DNA from 3 places in the Pseudocitrobacter faecalis genome. Region 1 is predicted to be linked to each of the others. Evidence: predicted binding sites of a transcription regulator. Region 1 holds the regulator's gene; each other region holds the start of a gene.
What was found. The regulator PurR, encoded in region 1, represses purine synthesis genes. The targets are predictions, from matches to a motif close to CANGCAAACGTTTGCNTG.

Region 1 (6,648 bases):
GAGCAAACCGTTAACTATTGCTGAAGCGCACAAGGCGCGCGTGCAGAAAGCACAAAAAACCGCGATGAACAAATTGATGGGCCAGATTGGCAAACCTTACCGCTGGGGTGGCACGTCTCCGCGCACCGGTTTTGATTGCAGCGGTCTGGTTTATTACGCCTATAAAGATCTGGTGAAATTCCGTATTCCGCGAACAGCTAACGAAATGTATCACCTGCGCGATGCCCGTGCGATTGACCGGGGTGAGTTGGAGAGCGGCGATTTAGTGTTCTTCCGCACGCGTGGACGCGGCACCGCCGATCACGTTGGTGTCTACATCGGCGGTGGAAAGTTTATTCAGTCTCCGCGTACCGGTCGCGATATTCAAATTACCTCCCTCAGTGAAGACTACTGGGATCGCCACTACGTCGGCGCACGCCGCGTAATGACGCCGAAAACCATCCGCTAACCCCTACCCTGCCACACATCTGGCAGGGTAACCTTCTCTTTTATCACACCTTTTAATTTGCTACTCTATCCACACTCAGTACAGGGTTACTGGGGATATTAACTATAAAAAGGAGAGTAGCAATGTCGTTCGAATTACCTGCATTACCGTATGCCAAAGACGCTCTGGCACCGCACATTTCTGCCGAGACGCTCGAGTATCATTATGGGAAACACCACCAGACTTACGTTACCAACCTGAACAATATGGTTAAAGGGACGGCGTTTGAGGGCAAATCACTGGAAGAGATCATTCGCACCTCTGAAGGCGGCGTGTTCAACAACGCAGCACAGGTCTGGAACCACACCTTCTACTGGCACTGCCTGGCACCGAATGCCGGTGGCGAACCGACCGGTGACGTGGCGGAAGCCATCAACCGTTCTTTCGGTAGCTTTGCTGAGTTTAAAGCGCAGTTCAACGATGCAGCCGCGAAGAACTTCGGTTCTGGCTGGACCTGGCTTGTGAAAAAAGTCGACGGCAGCCTGGCAATTGTCTCTACCTCTAACGCAGGTACGCCGCTGACGACGGATGCCAAACCGCTGCTGACGGTCGATGTGTGGGAACACGCTTACTATATTGATTACCGTAATGCACGCGTTAGCTATCTGGAGCACTTCTGGGCGCTGGTAAACTGGAAGTTTGTTGCTGAGAATCTGGCGGCATAAAGAAAATGACGCAGAAGGGTTTCCCCTTCTGCGTTGTTGTTACTGGCTTACCACGACCTCTTCACCCTGAGAGCGGCTGCTGAAGAAAACCAGCAGTAGCGCCAGTCCTGCCACAATCGCCCCCATCACCGGCACAAAGCTGTAACCCAGTCCGCCAGAAATCACCGCACCACCGGCTACGGCACCTAAAGCATTACCGAGATTAAACGCGCCAATGTTGACGGAAGAAGAAAGCCCCGGCGCTTCATGCGCAACACGCATTACGCGCATCTGCAACGGTGGCACCACCGCAAAGGTCGCCGCGCCCCACACCACCATACTGAATGCGGCACCGATTTCCGTGCGCGCCAGGAACGGGATCGCCAGCATTATCAACATTAACAGCAGCAGAAAACCTTTCAGGGTACCGCTGACTGAACGGTCTGCAAATTTACCACCAAGATAGTTGCCGATGGAGAAACCTACACCAATCAGCACCAACATCAATGTGATAAAGGCAGGTGTCGCATCCGTGATAGTGTGCAGCACCGGCGAAATGTAGGTATAGAGCGTGAACATCGCCCCCGCGCCCAGCACGGTGGTGAGCAACGCAGACAGTACCTGCGGGCGAACCAGCACCGACAGTTCACGCTTCACGTCCGGTTTCTCACCCGCCCCGCCTTTCGGCAGCGACAGCCACAGACCAATAATCGCAATCACGCCGAGCCCGGCCGTCGCCAGGAACGACATACGCCAGCCGATCGTTTCTCCGAGCCATGTTGCCGCCGGAACGCCGCCGATGTTGGCGATGGTCAGCCCCATAAACATGGTCGCGACGGCGCTCGCTTGTTTATCTTTCGGTACCACGCTTGCGGCAACAACCGATCCCAGACCAAAGAACGCACCGTGATTGAGGCTGGTAATAATGCGCGACAGCATTAACGTAGTGTAATCCGGTGCAATCGCGGAAAGGACGTTGCCCAAAGTGAAAATCGCCATCAGGAAGATTAACGCGTTGCGCCGTGCGCGATGTGAAAGCAGCAGCGTCATCAGCGGCGCGCCAACCATCACACCTACAGCGTAAGCGCTGATCAACATGCCAGCGGCGGGAATCGAGACATCAACCCCTTTGGCAATAACGGGTAATAGCCCCATTGGCGAAAATTCGGTGGTACCGATTCCGAATGCGCCTACGGCTAACGCCAGTAAGGGATAATTCACTTTCATGCTTTGACTCCGGTTTGCCGCAAACGCAAGGCGGCGTGACAACAGATGGCAAAAGCATGACATCAATCACAAAAAAACAGAAGTGAACAAATTAGCAAAATATTTTTGCTGAATTGATAACAATCGAAGAGAGGGAGAGCCGTCTCTCCCTTTAGGATGGGTTAATGCAGGACGGCGGTCAGCGCAGCAGCAACGATCAGCGCCAGCGTAATAACCGTGGTGGTAATTGACATCTTCAGTTCGGTACTCATCAATTTTTCTCCTTATTATCCCCACACCAAAAGTGAGCTATGTCATTTTTGCACACTTAATCGCAAAAATCTTCCCGGATTTCACGCAATAACCGATTTTGCGCTTCCACTTTTGTCAAAGATAAGACAAAATTCGACGCTTATTAAAAAGTGTATCGGCCATTGACCCCCTCCTGTCGTCCTGTGTCGTTTTCCCGGCGAACCGCAATTCATAACATTGCGCCAGGGTGAGTGAAGGCAAACGTTTTCGTATTGAATCGATCAGGGGCAGGCCCGGGTCTGGAGTGAGATGGAATGGCAACTATTAAAGATGTAGCGAAGCGCGCAAACGTTTCCACTACAACTGTATCACATGTGATTAACAAGACGCGTTTTGTCGCCGAAGAGACGCGTGAAGCGGTGTGGGCGGCAATCAAAGAATTGCACTACTCTCCCAGCGCCGTGGCCCGCAGTCTGAAGGTCAATCACACCAAATCCATTGGTTTGTTGGCGACCAGCAGTGAAGCTGCCTACTTTGCAGAAATTATTGAAGCCGTTGAGAAGAACTGCTTCCAGAAAGGCTATACCCTGATCCTCGGTAATGCGTGGAACAATCTTGAGAAACAGCGCGCGTATCTCTCAATGATGGCGCAGAAGCGCGTGGACGGCCTGCTGGTGATGTGTTCAGAATATCCGGAATCATTGCTGCAAATGCTGGAAGAATACCGCCATATTCCGATGGTGGTCATGGACTGGGGTGAAGCGAAAGCCGACTTTACCGACTCGGTTATTGATAACGCCTTTGAAGGCGGCTACATGGCTGGTCGTTATCTGGTGGAACGCGGACATCGCGAAATCGGCGTGATCCCAGGCCCACTGGAGCGTAACACCGGCGCGGGTCGTCTGGCTGGCTTTATGAAAGCCATGGAAGAGATGATGATCAAGGTGCCGGAAAACTGGATTGTGCAGGGCGATTTCGAACCGGAGTCCGGCTACCGCGCGATGCAGCAAATACTGTCCCAGAATCCGCGCCCTACCGCTATCTTCTGCGGCGGCGATATCATGGCGATGGGCGCGTTGTGCGCCGCAGACGAAATGGGCCTGCGCGTGCCGCAGGATATCTCGCTGATTGGTTATGACAACGTGCGCAACTCGCGTTTCTTTACGCCAGCACTGACCACTATCCACCAGCCGAAGGACTCCCTCGGGGAAACCGCCTTCAATATGCTGATGGACAGAATCGTCAGCAAACGCGAAGAGTCGCAGTCCATCGAAGTGCACCCGCGCCTGATTGAACGCCGTTCCGTGGCCGACGGCCCGTTCCGCGATTACCGCCGTTAAGCGTCTTTGCGGACGCTCGAGTCGGGCGTTCGCAACCATTCATTGTTCAGCGTTTCACTGTCCCCTAAATAGTCGAGTAACCAGCTTAGCGCTGGTGAACTGTCGTTTTGCTGCCAGGTCAGACAACAGGCGGCATCGGGAAACGGGTTTTCCAGTGCCAGTGCCGCCCATTCGCCTTTATCAATCTTTGGTTGCGCAAAATGATCTGGCACCATTCCAACGCATAATCCAGCAGATAAACAGGTTTCTGACGATTCCCAGTCCGGTACCACGACCCGCTTCTGGTTATCCAGTAACCAGGTGGTACGTTTAGGTAACGAACGCGATGTATCTTCGCGCACCAGTGACGGCCAGTTGCGCAACACGTCATCACTGAGCGGCCCCTCCATTTGTGCCAGTGGATGCGAGCGGGCGACCACGCACTGCCAGCTCAGCATGCCCATATCCCGGAACGCATATCGCCCCCCTACGGGTATCGCGCGTGTCGCGCCAATCGCCAGTTCAACTCGCCCATCCGCCAGCGCATCCCATACGCCATTAAAAACTTCCTGGTAGACCAGCAGCTCTACATCACTGAAGTGGCGATAGAAATCAACAATCATCTGTCGTGTGCGTTCGGGTTTGACAATGTTATCCACGGCAATCGCCAACTGCCCACGCCAGCCGTTGGCTATTTGTTGACACTGCTGACGGGTGATCTGCATTTTTTTGATAACAGAGCGCCCCTCTTTCAAAAACCATGCCCCTGCAGGGGTTAATTCCACATCCCGGTGACGACGTTCAAACAGCGGAACCGCCAGCCACTCCTCGAGTTGCCGTACTGTATAACTGATTGCAGAAGGCACACGGTGGAGCTCATTTGCCGCGCCGCTAAAGCTTCCGTTCCGCGCGACAGCATCCACAACTTCCAGCGAATATTCAGACCACATTTTCTGCTCACAAAATTTTTGAAACCACTACGCAAATATTAGCGTTTCACAAGGCAGTTTTCACTCTCTACACTCTCAGCCTCCTCATCTGTACAAAAAAGGCGTTTTTATGCAACCTGGGAAAGGATTTTTAGTCTGGCTGGCGGGCCTGAGTGTTTTAGGCTTCCTCGCCACCGATATGTATCTTCCGGCTTTCGCCGCGATTCAAAGCGATCTGCAAACACCGGCTGCCGCCGTGAGCGCGAGTCTGAGTTTATTCCTTGCCGGGTTTGCCGTAGCACAGCTGCTGTGGGGGCCGCTCTCAGATCGCTATGGCCGCAAGCCTGTCCTGCTGATTGGCCTGACGATTTTTGCCCTTGGTTGTCTGGGAATGCTGTGGGTACGCGATGCCACCACCCTGCTCGTTCTGCGATTCGTGCAGGCAGTCGGCGTATGTGCCGCAGCGGTAACCTGGCAGGCGATGGTGACCGATTATTATCCGGCACAGCGAACTAACCGTATTTTCGCGACCATTATGCCGCTGGTCGGGCTTTCTCCGGCGCTGGCACCGCTGTTGGGAAGCTGGATCCTGCACCACTTTGAGTGGCAGGCTATCTTTGCTACGCTCTTTGCCATCACGCTGATTTTGATGATCCCCGCGTTGCGCCTGAAATCCGCTCACAAAAAGGTCACGGTAAGTGGCGATAAGCTGACATTTATGAAGCTGTTACGCAGTCGCGATTATCGCGGTAACGTCCTGGTGTATGCGGCCTGCTCGGCAAGCTTCTTCGCCTGGTTGACGGGCTCACCGTTTATTCTGAATGCGATGGGATATAGCCCGACCGTGATTGGACTGAGTTATGTGCCACAAACCATTGCTTTCCTCGTCGGTGGTTATGGCTGTCGCGCAGCACTGCAAAAGTGGGATGGCGCAAAACTGCTGCCATGGCTGCTGTTAATTTACGCTGTCAGCGTCCTTGCCACCTGGGGCGTCGGCCTCACCGCGCATGTCTCGCTCACCGCCCTGCTGATACCGTTCTGCGTGATGGCAATGGCCAACGGCGCCATTTACCCGATTGTGGTAGCGCGCGCGCTGCGACCGTTCCCTCAGGCAACAGGCCGTGCGGCAGCATTACAGAATACGCTGCAATTAGGTCTTTGCTTCCTGGCAAGCCTGGTGGTTTCTTCACTGATTGCCGCCCCGCTGCTGGCAACCACCAGCGTGATGGTCGCCACCGTCGTTCTGGCCGGAATAGGCTACAAGATGCAGGCTGGCGCAGAGGAAAATTCAGCAGAAGAAACTTCACGCGCCTAACATCATGAATATCAATGTTATTAACTCGTAGTTAGTTTGCTAAGATTTTTAATTGAATCAGTAGATTTTGCGTCCTATACTGAATCGGTGTCACATAATTACGATAGTTATTACTTATTAACGGGAGCAGGACGCCTCCCGGTTCCCCATGGATGGTCTTTTCGGCAAGGGAAATCTCCCTTCCTCTGTGCTACGTCGGATAGCAGGCTCACGGAAATTCCGTGAGAGTTCTCACAAACTCTAAAAAGCGTCTACGCTGTTTTAAGGTTCTGATCACCGGGTCGGGATGGAGAAGCTATGAGCTCATCGTGTATAGAAGAAGTTAGCGTACCGAATGATGACTGGTACCGTATAACCAACGAACTGTTAAGCCGGGCAGGCATCGAAATTAACGGTAACGCCCCCGCAGACTTGCAGATCAAAAATCCCCAGTTCTTTAAGCGTGTTTTGCAGGAAGGTTCCCTGGGGTTAGGCGAAAGCTATATGGACGGTTGGT
Region 2 (6,648 bases), 1.4 Mb from region 1:
CAAAAGCCGACGTTACACTAAACATTATTGATTGTCGCAGAATAAGGAGATGTCATGACACAGCAAGAGTTTCTCCGTCGCCGCCAGGCACTGCTGGCGCAAATGCAGCCAGGCAGCGCGGCGCTGATTTTTGCCGCGCCGGAAGTCACCCGTAGCGCGGATTCCGAGTATCCCTATCGCCAGAGCAGCGATTTCTGGTACTTCACCGGTTTTAACGAGCCGGAAGCCTTGCTGGTGCTGATTAAAAGCGATGACACTCACAATCACAGCGTATTGTTTAACCGTGTACGCGATCTGACAGCGGAGATCTGGTTTGGTCGCCGGCTGGGGCAGGATGCGGCTCCGGAAAAACTGGGCGTAGATCGCGCGCTGGCCTTCAGTGAAATCAATCAGCAGTTATTCCAGTTGCTCAACGGTCTGGACACGATTTATCACGCGCAGGGCGAATATGCCTGGGCCGATGAAATCGTCTTCACTGCCCTGGACAAACTGCGCAAAGGTTCGCGCCAGAATCTGGTGGCTCCATCCACGGTGATTGACTGGCGTCCGCTGGTGCACGAAATGCGCCTGTTCAAATCGGAAGAAGAGATTGCCGTAATGAGTCGCGCCGGCGAAATTACCGCACTGGCCCACACGCGCGCGATGGAGAAATGCCAGCCGGGCATGTTCGAATATCAGCTCGAAGGGGAAATTCTGCATGAATTTACCCGTCACGGTGCGCGTTTCCCCTCTTACAACACGATTGTTGGCGGCGGCGAAAACGGCTGCATTCTGCACTACACCGAAAATGAATCTGAACTGCGCGATGGCGATCTGGTGCTGATTGACGCCGGTTGTGAATACAAAGGCTACGCCGGTGATATCACCCGTACCTTCCCGGTGAACGGCAAATTTACCCCGGCGCAGCGCGCCATTTATGACATCGTGCTGGAATCGCTGGAAACCTCGCTCAAACTCTATCGCCCAGGCACCTCTATTCAGGAAGTCACCGCTGAAGTGGTGCGCATCATGATTACCGGCCTGCGCGATCTGGGTATTCTGCACGGTGAAGTCGATGAATTGATCGCGGAAAACGCCCATCGTCCGTTCTTTATGCATGGCCTGAGCCACTGGCTGGGGCTGGATGTACACGACGTTGGTGTTTACGGTGTGGATCGCTCGCGCGTGCTGGAGCCTGGCATGGTGTTGACCGTCGAGCCGGGCCTCTACATCGCGCCGGATGCGGACGTACCCGCGGAGTATCGCGGCATTGGCATTCGTATCGAAGACGATATTCTGATTACCGCAGACGGTAACGAAAATTTGACCGCCTCGGTGGTTAAACGCGCGGACGATATTGAAGCGCTGATGGCGGCGGCGCGTCGCTTATGAGCCTGATTATTGTTGGTGGCGGGATGACCGGCGCGACGCTTGCGCTGGCGGTATCGCAAATGACCGGCGGGCGCTTGCCCGTGCATCTGATTGAAGCGGCGGAAGTGGATTCTCTGCAACATCCGGGCTTTGATGCCCGGGCGATCGCGCTGGCGGCAGGCACGTGTCAGCAACTGGCGAAAGTCGGTATCTGGCAGGCCATCGCCAGCTGCGCGACGGCAATCAACACCGTCCATGTCAGCGATCGCGGCCATGCCGGGTTCGTTACGCTGGAAGCAGAAGATTATCGCTTGCCTGCTCTGGGCAACGTGGTGGAACTGCATGACGTCGGACAACGCCTTTTCGCGCTGCTGCGTAAAGCGCCGGGTGTTACGTTGCATTGCCCGGCGCGTGTAGCCAGCGTTAATCGTACTCAGGATGCTGTGAGCGTCACGCTGGAAAGCGGCGAGACGATCAGCGGGCAGATGCTGGTGGCCGCCGACGGTTCGCGCTCGGCGCTGGGTGAACAGTGCGGCATTAGCTGGCAACAGGAGCCGTATCAACAGCTTGCGGTTATCGCCAATGTCACCACCGCCGTGCCACATCAGGGGCGCGCGTATGAACGTTTCACCTCGAATGGCCCGCTGGCGATGCTACCGATGTCACAAGGGCGTTGCTCGTTGGTGTGGTGCCATGCGCTGGAGAATCGTGACGAGGTGATGGGCTGGTCGGACGAACGTTTCTGCAATGAACTCCAGCAGGCGTTTGGCTGGCGTTTGGGGCGCATTACCCAGGCTGGCACACGCCATGCGTATCCGTTGTCTCTCACCACGGCGACACGTGCGGTATCACACCGTCTGGCACTGGTGGGCAACGCGGCACAAACGCTGCATCCGATAGCCGGTCAGGGCTTCAACCTTGGTCTGCGTGACGTTATGTCGCTGGCGGAATTGCTGGCGCAGGCGTTTGACGCGGGCCAGGATATTGGCAGCTATGGGCTGCTGTGTCGTTATCAACGTCAGCGTGCGGATGATAAAGCCGCCACCATCGGCGTGACCGATGGTTTAGTGCACCTGTTCGCCAACCGTTGGGCCCCGCTGGTTGTTGGGCGTAATGTCGGTTTAATGGCGATGGAATTATTCACCCCGGCACGCGATGTGCTGGCGCAGCGTACGCTGGGCTGGGTAGCCCGTTAAGGAGTCAATGTGCAGAGTGTAGATGTCGCTATCGTTGGCGGTGGAATGGTGGGCCTGGCGGTTGCCTGTGGTTTACAGGGCAGCGGCCTGCGCGTCGCGGTGCTGGAACAGACGTTGCCCCAGCCGCTGGCGGCCGATGCGCCTCCGGCGTTGCGTGTGTCGGCAATCAATGCGGGTAGCGAAAAATTACTGACAAGGCTGGATGTCTGGTCTTCTATTCTTGCCCATCGCGCCAGCCCCTATCACGGCATGGAAGTGTGGGATAAAGACAGCTTCGGGCGCATCGCTTTTGATGATAAAAGTCTGGGCTACGGTCATCTCGGCCATATTGTTGAGAATGCGGTGATCCACAATGCATTGTGGGAAAAAGCGCAGCGTTGTCAGGATATTACGTTGATGGCTCCCGCTGAACTTCAGCAGGTTGCCTGGGGCGAGAACGACGCGTTTTTGACACTGAAAGATGGCTCCATGCTGACGGCGCGTCTGGTGGTGGGGGCCGATGGTGCAAACTCCTGGCTGCGGAATAAAGCGGATATCCCGTTAACCTTCTGGGATTATAAACATCACGCGCTGGTGGCGACCATTCGCACCACTGAACCGCATGATGCCATCGCCCGTCAGGCATTCCATGGCGAAGGCATTCTGGCCTTCCTGCCGCTTTCTGATCCGCACCTTTGTTCAATCGTTTGGTCGCTGTCGCCGCAGGAAGCCGAACGGATGCAGCAGGCCGATGAGCACGTGTTTACCAAAGCGCTGAACATCGCTTTCGATAATCGTCTTGGTCTGTGTACGCTTGAGAGCGAACGTCAGGTCTATCCGCTAACCGGGCGTTACGCGCGCCAGTTTGCTGCACACCGTCTGGCGTTAGTTGGCGATGCCGCGCATACCATTCATCCGCTGGCGGGGCAGGGGGTCAACCTGGGCTTTATGGATGCGGCGGAATTGATTGATGAAGTTCGTCGTTTGCATGCGCAGGGCAAAGATATCGGTCAGCATTTCTATCTGCGCCGCTACGAGCGCAGTCGTAAGCACAGCGCGGCGATGATGCTGGCAGGCATGCAGGGGTTCCGCGAACTCTTCGCGGGCGAGAATCCGGCGAAAAAACTGCTGCGCGACATTGGCCTGAAACTCGCCGATACATTACCGGGTGTTAAACCCCAGTTAATTCGTCAGGCAATGGGTCTGAATGATCTGCCGGAATGGCTTCGTTAACTGCGTCACACTTCTGCTCCCGACGCTCTGTCGGGAGTGCTACCCTCTCGTTTGAAAAATTCTAATTTCACGCCTTATTTCGCATTAGTTTTTCTAATTCAGCATTTTTGAGATAACGAAAAACACGCCTCGTTTTCCGCACTAAATATGGTTTTATGCTAAATGTTCGTGCGCCAATGTTAATTATATGTGGTGTTATTCGCATTTTTACAGCGAATAACTCTGTAAGCTTTTGGGCTGATTTTGACCATAAGCTAATCTGATGACCCATCTTTGCTTATGGTTTACTGCCGATTTCGGTGGTAAGTTCAGGCAAAAGAGAACGTTTGCGTCGGGGCTGTTCGCAGTGTCGGCGCCGGGTTTTTTGTAATGGAAAGTGGTTGGCTTTGCTTACTCAACGAGGACAAGATGGCACAACAAACGCCTTTGTATGATCAACATGTGCAGTGCGGCGCGCGAATGGTGGATTTTCACGGCTGGATGATGCCGCTGCATTACGGTTCGCAGATTGACGAGCACCACGCGGTGCGTACCGATGCCGGAATGTTTGATGTGTCGCACATGACCATCGTCGACCTGCACGGCAGCCGCACCCGCGAGTTTCTGCGCTATCTGCTGGCAAACGACGTCGCCAAACTGACGAAACCGGGCAAAGCGCTATACAGCGGTATGCTAAACGCCTCGGGCGGCGTAATTGACGACCTTATCGTCTATTTCCTCACCGAAGAGTATTTCCGCCTCGTTGTAAACTCCGCCACCCGCGAAAAAGACCTCTCCTGGATTACCCAACACGCTGAACCGTTCGCCATTGAAATCACCGTTCGTGATGACCTGTCGCTGATCGCGGTGCAGGGGCCAAATGCCAAAGCAAAAGCCGAAACCCTGTTTAACGATGAACAGCGTCAAGCCGTTGAGGGCATGAAACCGTTCTTTGGCGTACAGACGGGTGATTTGTTTGTGGCTACCACCGGCTATACCGGTGAAGCTGGATACGAAATTGCGATGCCGCGCGAAAAAGCCGCCGATTTTTGGCGCGCGTTGGTTGAAGCGGGTGTAAAACCGTGTGGTCTGGGCGCGCGCGATACGCTGCGTCTGGAAGCCGGGATGAATTTATACGGTCAGGAGATGGATGAAGGTATCTCTCCGCTGGCGGCCAACATGGGCTGGACCATTGCCTGGGAACCTGCCGACCGTGATTTTATCGGTCGTGAAGCGCTGGAGATGCAGCGTGAAAAAGGCACCGAGCAACTGGTTGGCCTGGTGATGACCGAAAAAGGCGTGCTGCGCGGCGAACTGCCGGTGCGTTTCACTGACGCTCACGGTAATGCGCTGGAAGGCGTGATCACCAGCGGGACATTCTCCCCGACGCTGGGTCACAGTATTGCGCTGGCTCGCGTTCCGGCGGGCATTGGCGAAACCGCGATCGTCCAGATCCGTAACCGTGAAATGCCGGTAAAAGTAACGAAACCTGTTTTTGTGCGTAACGGCAAGGCCGTCGCGTAATTCCCCCTTTTCTGGAGACATTTTGATGAGCAACGTACCCGCAGAACTGAAATACAGCAAAGAACATGAATGGCTGCGTAAAGAAGCCGATGGCTCATACACCGTAGGCATCACCGAACACGCGCAGGAATTACTGGGCGATATGGTGTTTGTTGACCTGCCTGATGTCGGCGCGACCGTTGCCGCAGGCGATGACTGCGCGGTAGCGGAGTCCGTTAAAGCGGCGTCCGACATCTTCGCGCCAATCAGCGGTGAAATCGTCGCGGTTAACGATGAACTGAGCGACTCGCCAGAGCTGGTCAATAGCGAACCGTACGCGGGCGGCTGGATCTTCAAAATCAAAGCCAGCGATGAAGCAGAAGTTGCCGCGCTGCTGGATGCGACAGCCTACGCCGCACTGTTAGAAGACGAGTAACCGTTGTTCTCCCTCTCCCTCAGGGAGAGGGCATTCTAAAATCACCGCACGTTTCAGGAACCATCGCTCATGACACAGACTTTAAGCCAGCTTGAAAACCGTGATGCTTTTATCGAACGTCACATCGGGCCGGACGCTCAGCAACAGCAGGAGATGCTGAAAACGGTTGGCGCGGATTCATTAACTGCACTGATTTCCCAAATCGTGCCGAAAGATATCCAGCTTGCCACCCCGCCGCAGGTGGGTGACGCGACGACAGAATTCGCCGCACTGGCGGAGCTGAAAGCGATTGCCGGACGTAACAAGCGCTTTAAGTCTTACATTGGCATGGGCTATACGGGCGTTCAGTTGCCGCCGGTTATCCAGCGCAACATGCTGGAAAACCCGGGCTGGTACACCGCATACACGCCTTATCAGCCGGAAGTTTCGCAGGGCCGTCTTGAGTCGCTGCTGAACTTCCAGCAGGTGACGCTGGATCTGACCGGTCTGGATATCGCCTCCGCTTCTCTGCTGGACGAAGCCACCGCCGCCGCCGAAGCGATGGCGATGGCAAAACGCGTCAGCAAACTGAAAAACGCCAACCGTTTCTTCGTGGCTGCCGATGTCCATCCGCAGACGCTGGATGTGGTACGTACACGCGCAGAAACGTTCGGTTTTGACGTGATTGTTGATGATGCCAGCAAAGCGCTGGATCACCAGGATGTCTTCGGTGTGCTGCTTCAGCAAGTTGGCACCACCGGCGAAGTTCACGATTACACGTCGCTGATGGCGGAACTGAAATCCCGCAAAGTCGTTGTAAGCGTTGCCGCTGATTTTATGGCGCTGGTGCTGTTAACCGCACCGGGCAAACAGGGCGCAGACATTATCTTCGGCTCTGCTCAGCGCTTTGGCGTGCCGATGGGCTACGGTGGCCCGCACGCGGCGTTCTTTGCGGCGAAAGATGAATTTAAACGCTCTATGCCGGGCCGTATT
Region 3 (6,648 bases), 970 kb from region 1:
GCTGGTTCACAGAAAGCTGACGCTCGTTAATCAGAAAGATTTGATTACGCGCCATTTCCAGCAGCAGTTCGTTGTAGAGGCCGTCGAATTCTTGATCGGCTTTCAGTACGCGGGATTGGATCTTGCCCAACAGATGACGAGAGTGGGCGGTAGAGCCCTGTTCTTCGCTGATGATAATGCGCCGCTTCAGTTCGGCGAAACGCACTTTGTAGAATTCATCCAGGTTATTGGAGTAGATCCCCAGGAAACGCATGCGCTCAATCAGCGGATTGCTTTTATCCGCAGCTTCCTGAAGAACCCGCTCATTGAAGGATAACCAGCTTAGCTCTTTCTCGATATACAGTTTGTCCTGACCCATTACTACTTACACTCCGTTCCATCCACGCGTTATGGCCTGGCTATTATGGCGAGCATTCCAGTTGATTGTCCAACTGTGCCAGAAGAGTATGACACTTATTACGCGATGACAGGGAAAAATCACGGATGTTGTGCCCCGGCACTGGGCCAGGGCAGGGGATCAGGCGGGAAAATCGGCTTTGGGTAGCTGTTGAGCCAATTTTGTAAGATAGAGGCGCATACTGCTTAGCAGGCCAGCGGTGTGGCTGCCGTCAGACTTGACGGTTAAATTGCTCATTGACCATATCTGGCGGGTGGATTGTTGATATATGGCCTCACGCCATGCATGCAGGAAATAACCTGCCAACGTCGAGGCTACCGCGGTGGCGCAGCGAAACATAACCCGATCAAGCTGGTTACGTGCGACAGGATGCTGCGCCTGTACCAGACGAAGGTGCGATTCGAGAAGATCGTGTCGAACTTCGGGTGCCAGTTCGGCAGGCTGCGACATCGCCTGGCAAATTTGCTCCGCCATCCGACGCTTACTGAGCGTGTTAATACGGTCAACTGGAATGCAAAGGGTTAAGCCATGTAATTTCTCCCCCGTGGTCATCACCAGCGGTGCAACCGTGGCGTGGCACTCTTGTTGAAGGCTTAATATGACATTGTCCGGCACGGGGTGATGGCTGGCCTGCAGCGTGTTACTCAGCCACTTCCAGAATTCTGGTTCATCATGGACACTGATCATGATGCCGTAGATGACGGGTTCAGTCGTGCTAAAAAGCATAAGACAGCGACGACTCCAGGCGAGACAAACGATTAACGCCGCAACCACCACCGCACCCACAATTTCAAGTATCAGGATGACTGACGGCGACGTTGTGAGAAATTTAATTGACCACGGAAGGAGCAACAATTTGCAGACCAAAATACAAATCAGCGTTAACAGAAAACAGGCGCTATGAAGGAAAGTCGCCAATGCAAGGATAGTCCGAAACCAGTGGAATGAAGGCGCTTGTTCTTCCGGCTCAAGACCGCTGGCGTTAATCGAAATGACCCGCGAACACAGGCGCTGAGCAAAAACACCCGAAAATAGCGTTAATACTGAAAATATAATTGCGAATATTGATATGGGGTGTGAAATATTTATGCAGTTAATGTATTTGCCGAATTTTTCGTTAGCGGCCTGATAAAATTCGATAGTGTTTTGTTTTGAAAGAGAACGCCCCTCCCATTGGTAGGTCTCTTTGTCAGAGGCCTGTGCCAGCTCGAATTTTGCTTCCATGTTGTGGATAGATAATGCTGCCTTTTGAATGTGTAAATAGCTTACGCATGAATAAAATAAGAAAAAGACAGGAATAACCCAAACACTTAATAACAACGTCCTGTTTTTAAACATAACCTTATGCCAGATGAAATAATTAATCTGGGGAGAATTAGAGGGGATTTAGTGATGAAAGTCAAAAGTATTATAATATTTTGCTTGCATTATAATTAATAGAGAGCGTTAACGAGGGAAATATTTATTTAATGAATTTCACCACCGTCTGGGACGATGGTGAACAGGATTACTCATCTTCGGAAGCATAACCACTGACCGGCAGTTTTACGCCATCCAGCCAGGCGCTGTTTTCACGCATAGCCAGGCGACCTTCGACAAACCAGCTCACCACCAGCGGGTAAATAGCATGTTCCTGAGCCTGAACTCGCGCGGTAATATCGGCCTCGTCGTCACCGTCAAACACGGGGACTTTGGCCTGTAAAATCACCGGCCCGCCGTCCAGCTCTTCGGTGACAAAGTGTACCGAGGTGCCGTGTACAGCATCGCCGTTTTCCAGTACCTGGCGATGCGTATCAAGGCCCGGATATTTCGGCAAAAGGGAAGGGTGGATATTCAGCAACCGCCCCTGATAGTGGCTGACAAACTCGGCGCTCAGAATCCGCATATAGCCTGCCAGCACCACGACATCCGGCGCATAAGCGTCGATTTCGTGCATCAGCTCGCGGTCAAATGCTTCACGGCTGGCGTACTGGTTGGCGGTTAACGCATGCTGCGGGATCCCCGCTTCGCGAGCGCGCTCAAGGCCGAACGCATCGGCCTTATTGCTGAATACCGCACGAATGGTGCCCTTTATTCTCTTTTGCGCACAGGCGTCGATGATAGCCTGTAAGTTGCTTCCGTTGCCGGAAATGAGCACCACGATATTTTTCATTATTCGATGACCACACGCTGTTCAGAATCAGTGGCTTTGATATAGCCGATTTTCCACGCGTTTTCACCTTTTTCGTTCATCAGGGCAATGGCTTTATCCGCCTCATCGGCTGCCAGTGCAATCACCATGCCCACGCCACAGTTAAAGGTGCGGTACATTTCATGACGACTGACATTACCTGCGTCCTGCATCCAGTTAAAGATGGCTGGCCATTGCCAGGAAGATTCGTCAATTACCGCCTGGGTGTTATCCGGCAGGACGCGCGGGATGTTCTCCCAGAAACCGCCGCCGGTCAGGTGGGCGATGGCGTGGACGTCGACGTTTTCGATCAGTTCCAGAATGGATTTCACGTAGATGCGGGTTGGCGCCAGCAGATGGTCGGCGAGCGATTTGCCTTCCAGTTGCGTGGTTTCCGGGTCACAACCGCTGACCTCCACAATTTTGCGCACCAGTGAATAACCGTTAGAGTGCGGGCCGCTGGAGCCCAGCGCGATCAGCACGTCGCCGTCGGTGACTTTTGAACCATCGATGATTTCTGATTTTTCTACTACCCCGACGCAGAAGCCTGCCACATCGTAATCTTCACCGTGGTACATGCCCGGCATTTCTGCCGTCTCGCCGCCCACAAGGGAGCAGCCAGACTGTAAACAGCCTTCCGCGATGCCGTTGATCACGCTGGCCGCGGTGTCGACGTCCAGTTTGCCGGTGGCGTAGTAGTCGAGGAAGAACAGGGGCTCGGCGCCCTGAACGACCAGGTCATTGACACACATGGCGACAAGGTCGATACCAATGGTGTCATGACGTTTTAAATCCATTGCCAGACGCAGTTTGGTGCCAACGCCATCCGTGCCAGAGACCAGCACCGGTTCACGATATTTTTGCGGCAGTGCGCACAATGCGCCGAATCCACCTAATCCACCCATCACTTCCGGGCGACGGGTTTTCTTCACCGTACCCTTGATTCGGTCAACCAGAGCGTTTCCTGCGTCAATATCAACACCGGCATCTTTATAGCTGAGAGAGGTTTTGTCGGTCACTGCTAAGTCTCCACGCGTTTGCGTTAGCAAGAAAAATCGGCGCAATTCTAACAGTCTAAGCAAACGTTTGCGAGCCCATTGTGCATCCATTTTTAAGGGCGCGGATTTTTGCCCTTTCACCTAAGAAGATGGTCAAGTTTGATACCGTTCACGAAAATGAAACCGGGTACATTTTTGTCCTTGCATCGGTTGCTTTGAATGCACATGATGCCACTGAAACCGGTTTCTGTTATGCAGGAACGAGCATTAAGCGTGTCGTTTTACCATTCGGGAGGGATGAGAACGATGAGCATTGCAGCATTTGATATTGGCGGCACCGCGTTAAAAATGGGTGTTGTGGACGCGCAGGGGACGATTGTAGAGAAAGGCAAAGCGGCGATCGTCGACAGTGACGGAGACCAAATTTTGCAGGCAATGCTCGACTGGGTTGCCGCGCATCCCCACTGTACCGGCATTGCGATCAGCGCGCCGGGCTATGTTAATCCTCATACCGGGTTTATCGAAATGGGCGGCGCTATCCGTCGCTTCGATAACTTTGCGATGAAAGCATGGCTGGAGGCGAAAACATCGCGCCCGGTTACGGTCGAAAATGATGCCAACTGCGTGCTGCTGGCGGAGCGCTGGCAGGGTATGGCTACGAAGATGAATGATTTTCTGGTGCTGACTATCGGCACCGGAATCGGCGGCGCGATTTTCTGCAACGGCAAACTGGTTCACGGCAAGCGCTTTCGCGCCGGTGAATTCGGTTACATGTTCACCGATAGACCAGCCTCGCGTCGCGTAACGAATTACACCATGAACACAACCTGTACGCTGCGCGTGCTGCGTAAACGCTACGCGGACAGCCTTGGGCAACCGCTGGAAGCCATCACAGGTGAGGCGGTGTTTGACGCCTATGAAGCCGGCGATCGCGCAGCGCATCGTCTGGTCGATGACTTCCTTAATGGCATCGCCACCGGGCTCTATAACCTGGTCAATCTTTTCGACCCTGAAACCATTTTTATTGGCGGCGGCATTATTGAACGCCCGGGGTTCCTGACGCTGCTGCGTGAGCATCTACGCTGGTTCGGTATCGACGACTTCGTGTGTGCGGCAAGCCAGGGCAACGACGCCGGGCTGCTGGGCGCGGTTTACCATTTCAATCAACAGAACGCGACTGTTTAATGAGGGAAAGTTATGTCTGGATTTAAAGCGGGATTTCTGTGGGGCGGCGCGGTAGCTGCGCATCAGCTGGAAGGCGGCTGGCAGGAAGGTGGGAAAGGCATCAGCGTGGCTGATGTGATGACGGCGGGCGCGCACGGCGTGCCGCGAGAAATCACCGATGGCGTATTGCCCGGCAAAAATTATCCTAATCATGAAGCCATTGATTTCTACCATCGCTACAAAGACGATCTCAAACTGTTTGCCGAGATGGGTTACAAGTGTTTCCGAACCTCTATCGCCTGGACGCGTATTTTTCCAAAAGGCGACGAACGGGAACCCAATGAAGCCGGATTGCAGTTCTACGACGATCTGTTTGATGAGTGCCTGAAGCTCGGCATTGAGCCGGTTATCACTCTATCGCACTTCGAGATGCCGTATCACCTCGTGACTGAATATGGTGGCTGGCGAAACCGTAAACTCATCGACTTTTTTGTGCGTTTTGCAAAGGTTGTCTTCACGCGCTACCAGCACAAAGTGAAGTACTGGATGACCTTCAACGAGATTAATAACCAGGCTAACTTCCATGAGGATTTCGCTCCGTTCACGAACTCCGGGCTGAAATATCAGCCAGGTGAAGATCGCGAGCCGGTAATGTACCAGGCGGCGCACTATGAGCTGGTGGCCAGCGCCCTGGCGGTAAAAGCGGGGCGTGAGATTAATCCGTCGCTGCAAATCGGCTGCATGATTGCCATGTGCCCCATCTATCCGCTGACCTGCGCTCCAAACGATATGATGATGGCGATGAATGCCATGCATCGCCGCTACTGGTTTACCGATGTGCACGTTCGTGGGAAATATCCGCAACATCTGCTGAACTACTTCGAACGTCGCAGATTTTCACTGGATATCACCGAACAAGACAAGCAGGCACTGATGCAGGGCTGTGTCGATTACATCGGCTTTAGCTACTATATGTCGTTTGCCACCAAAGCGACCGACGATAACCCGCAGCTCGATTACGATGAAACCACCAGTCTGGTCTCAAACCCCTACGTACAGAAATCCGACTGGGGCTGGCAGATTGACCCGGTAGGGCTGCGTTACTCGTTGAACTGGTTCTACGATCACTATCAGTTGCCGCTGTTTATCGTCGAAAATGGCTTTGGCGCGATCGACGTGCAGGAGAGCGATGGCTCAGTCAACGACCAGTACCGTATCGATTATCTCGCCGCTCACATTAAAGAGATGAAAAAAGCGGTGGTGGAAGATGGCGTCGACCTGATGGGTTACACCCCATGGGGCTGTATCGATCTGGTCTCTGCCGGGACCGGTGAGATGAAAAAGCGTTACGGCTTTATCTACGTTGATAAAGATAACGAAGGTAATGGCACGCTGGCACGCAGCCGTAAAAAATCTTTCAACTGGTATAAAGACGTGATCGCCACTAATGGTGAAAAGCTGTAACTACGATGAAGCGGTCAACCCTGGTTGGCCGCTTCCCTTGCGAAATACGGTTCAGCGCCGACAATCGTTTCTCTCTTCACATTAACCCCGCCTATGCTTGATCAGCGTCAAGTAAAAAAATGTTGCCGATGAAAAGAATGGCGGTATAATCCGTCGATTTTTTTTGTGGCTGCCCCATTCAAAGGAGAAAGAGAATGAAGATTGTGGAAGTGAAACACCCACTCGTCAAACACAAGCTAGGCCTGATGCGCGAGCAAGATATCAGTACTAAACGCTTCCGTGAACTCGCCTCCGAAGTTGGCAGCTTACTGACCTATGAAGCCACCGCCGATCTGGAAACCGAAAAAGTGACTATTGAAGGCTGGAACGGCCCGGTAGAAATCGACCAGATCAAAGGCAAGAAAATTACCGTTGTGCCAATCCTGCGTGCGGGCCTGGGCATGATGGACGGCGTG

Region 2: a site for PurR is predicted at 4,074-4,091, ahead of gcvT (glycine cleavage system aminomethyltransferase GcvT). Genes of this name have one in related genera too.
Region 3: a site for PurR is predicted at 3,643-3,660, ahead of purM (phosphoribosylformylglycinamidine cyclo-ligase). Genes of this name have one in related genera too.

The regions. Positions count from the first base shown of each region.
Region 1 covers NZ_CBDDNJ010000002.1:1,837,321-1,843,968, reverse strand. Annotated here, with positions in the region: gene ACOXYR_RS09585 (C40 family peptidase) at 1-448, shown strand, start outside; gene sodB (superoxide dismutase [Fe]) at 571-1,152, shown strand; gene ACOXYR_RS09575 (MFS transporter) at 1,192-2,358, opposite strand; gene cydH (cytochrome bd-I oxidase subunit CydH) at 2,520-2,609, opposite strand; gene purR (HTH-type transcriptional repressor PurR) at 2,904-3,929, shown strand; gene punR (DNA-binding transcriptional activator PunR) at 3,926-4,858, opposite strand; gene punC (purine nucleoside transporter PunC) at 4,968-6,152, shown strand; gene cfa (cyclopropane fatty acyl phospholipid synthase) at 6,450-6,648, shown strand, end outside.
Region 2 covers NZ_CBDDNJ010000002.1:393,917-400,564, forward strand. Annotated here, with positions in the region: gene ACOXYR_RS02545 (YecA/YgfB family protein) at 1-21, shown strand, start outside; gene pepP (Xaa-Pro aminopeptidase) at 55-1,371, shown strand; gene ubiH (2-octaprenyl-6-methoxyphenyl hydroxylase) at 1,368-2,546, shown strand; gene ubiI (FAD-dependent 2-octaprenylphenol hydroxylase) at 2,556-3,758, shown strand; gene gcvT (glycine cleavage system aminomethyltransferase GcvT) at 4,167-5,261, shown strand; gene gcvH (glycine cleavage system protein GcvH) at 5,287-5,676, shown strand; gene gcvP (aminomethyl-transferring glycine dehydrogenase) at 5,746-6,648, shown strand, end outside.
Region 3 covers NZ_CBDDNJ010000002.1:866,318-872,965, forward strand. Annotated here, with positions in the region: gene ppk1 (polyphosphate kinase 1) at 1-358, opposite strand, end outside; gene ACOXYR_RS04715 (hypothetical protein) at 518-1,735, opposite strand; gene purN (phosphoribosylglycinamide formyltransferase) at 1,905-2,549, opposite strand; gene purM (phosphoribosylformylglycinamidine cyclo-ligase) at 2,549-3,586, opposite strand; gene bglK (beta-glucoside kinase BglK) at 3,872-4,750, shown strand; gene ACOXYR_RS04735 (6-phospho-beta-glucosidase) at 4,763-6,193, shown strand; gene upp (uracil phosphoribosyltransferase) at 6,388-6,648, shown strand, end outside.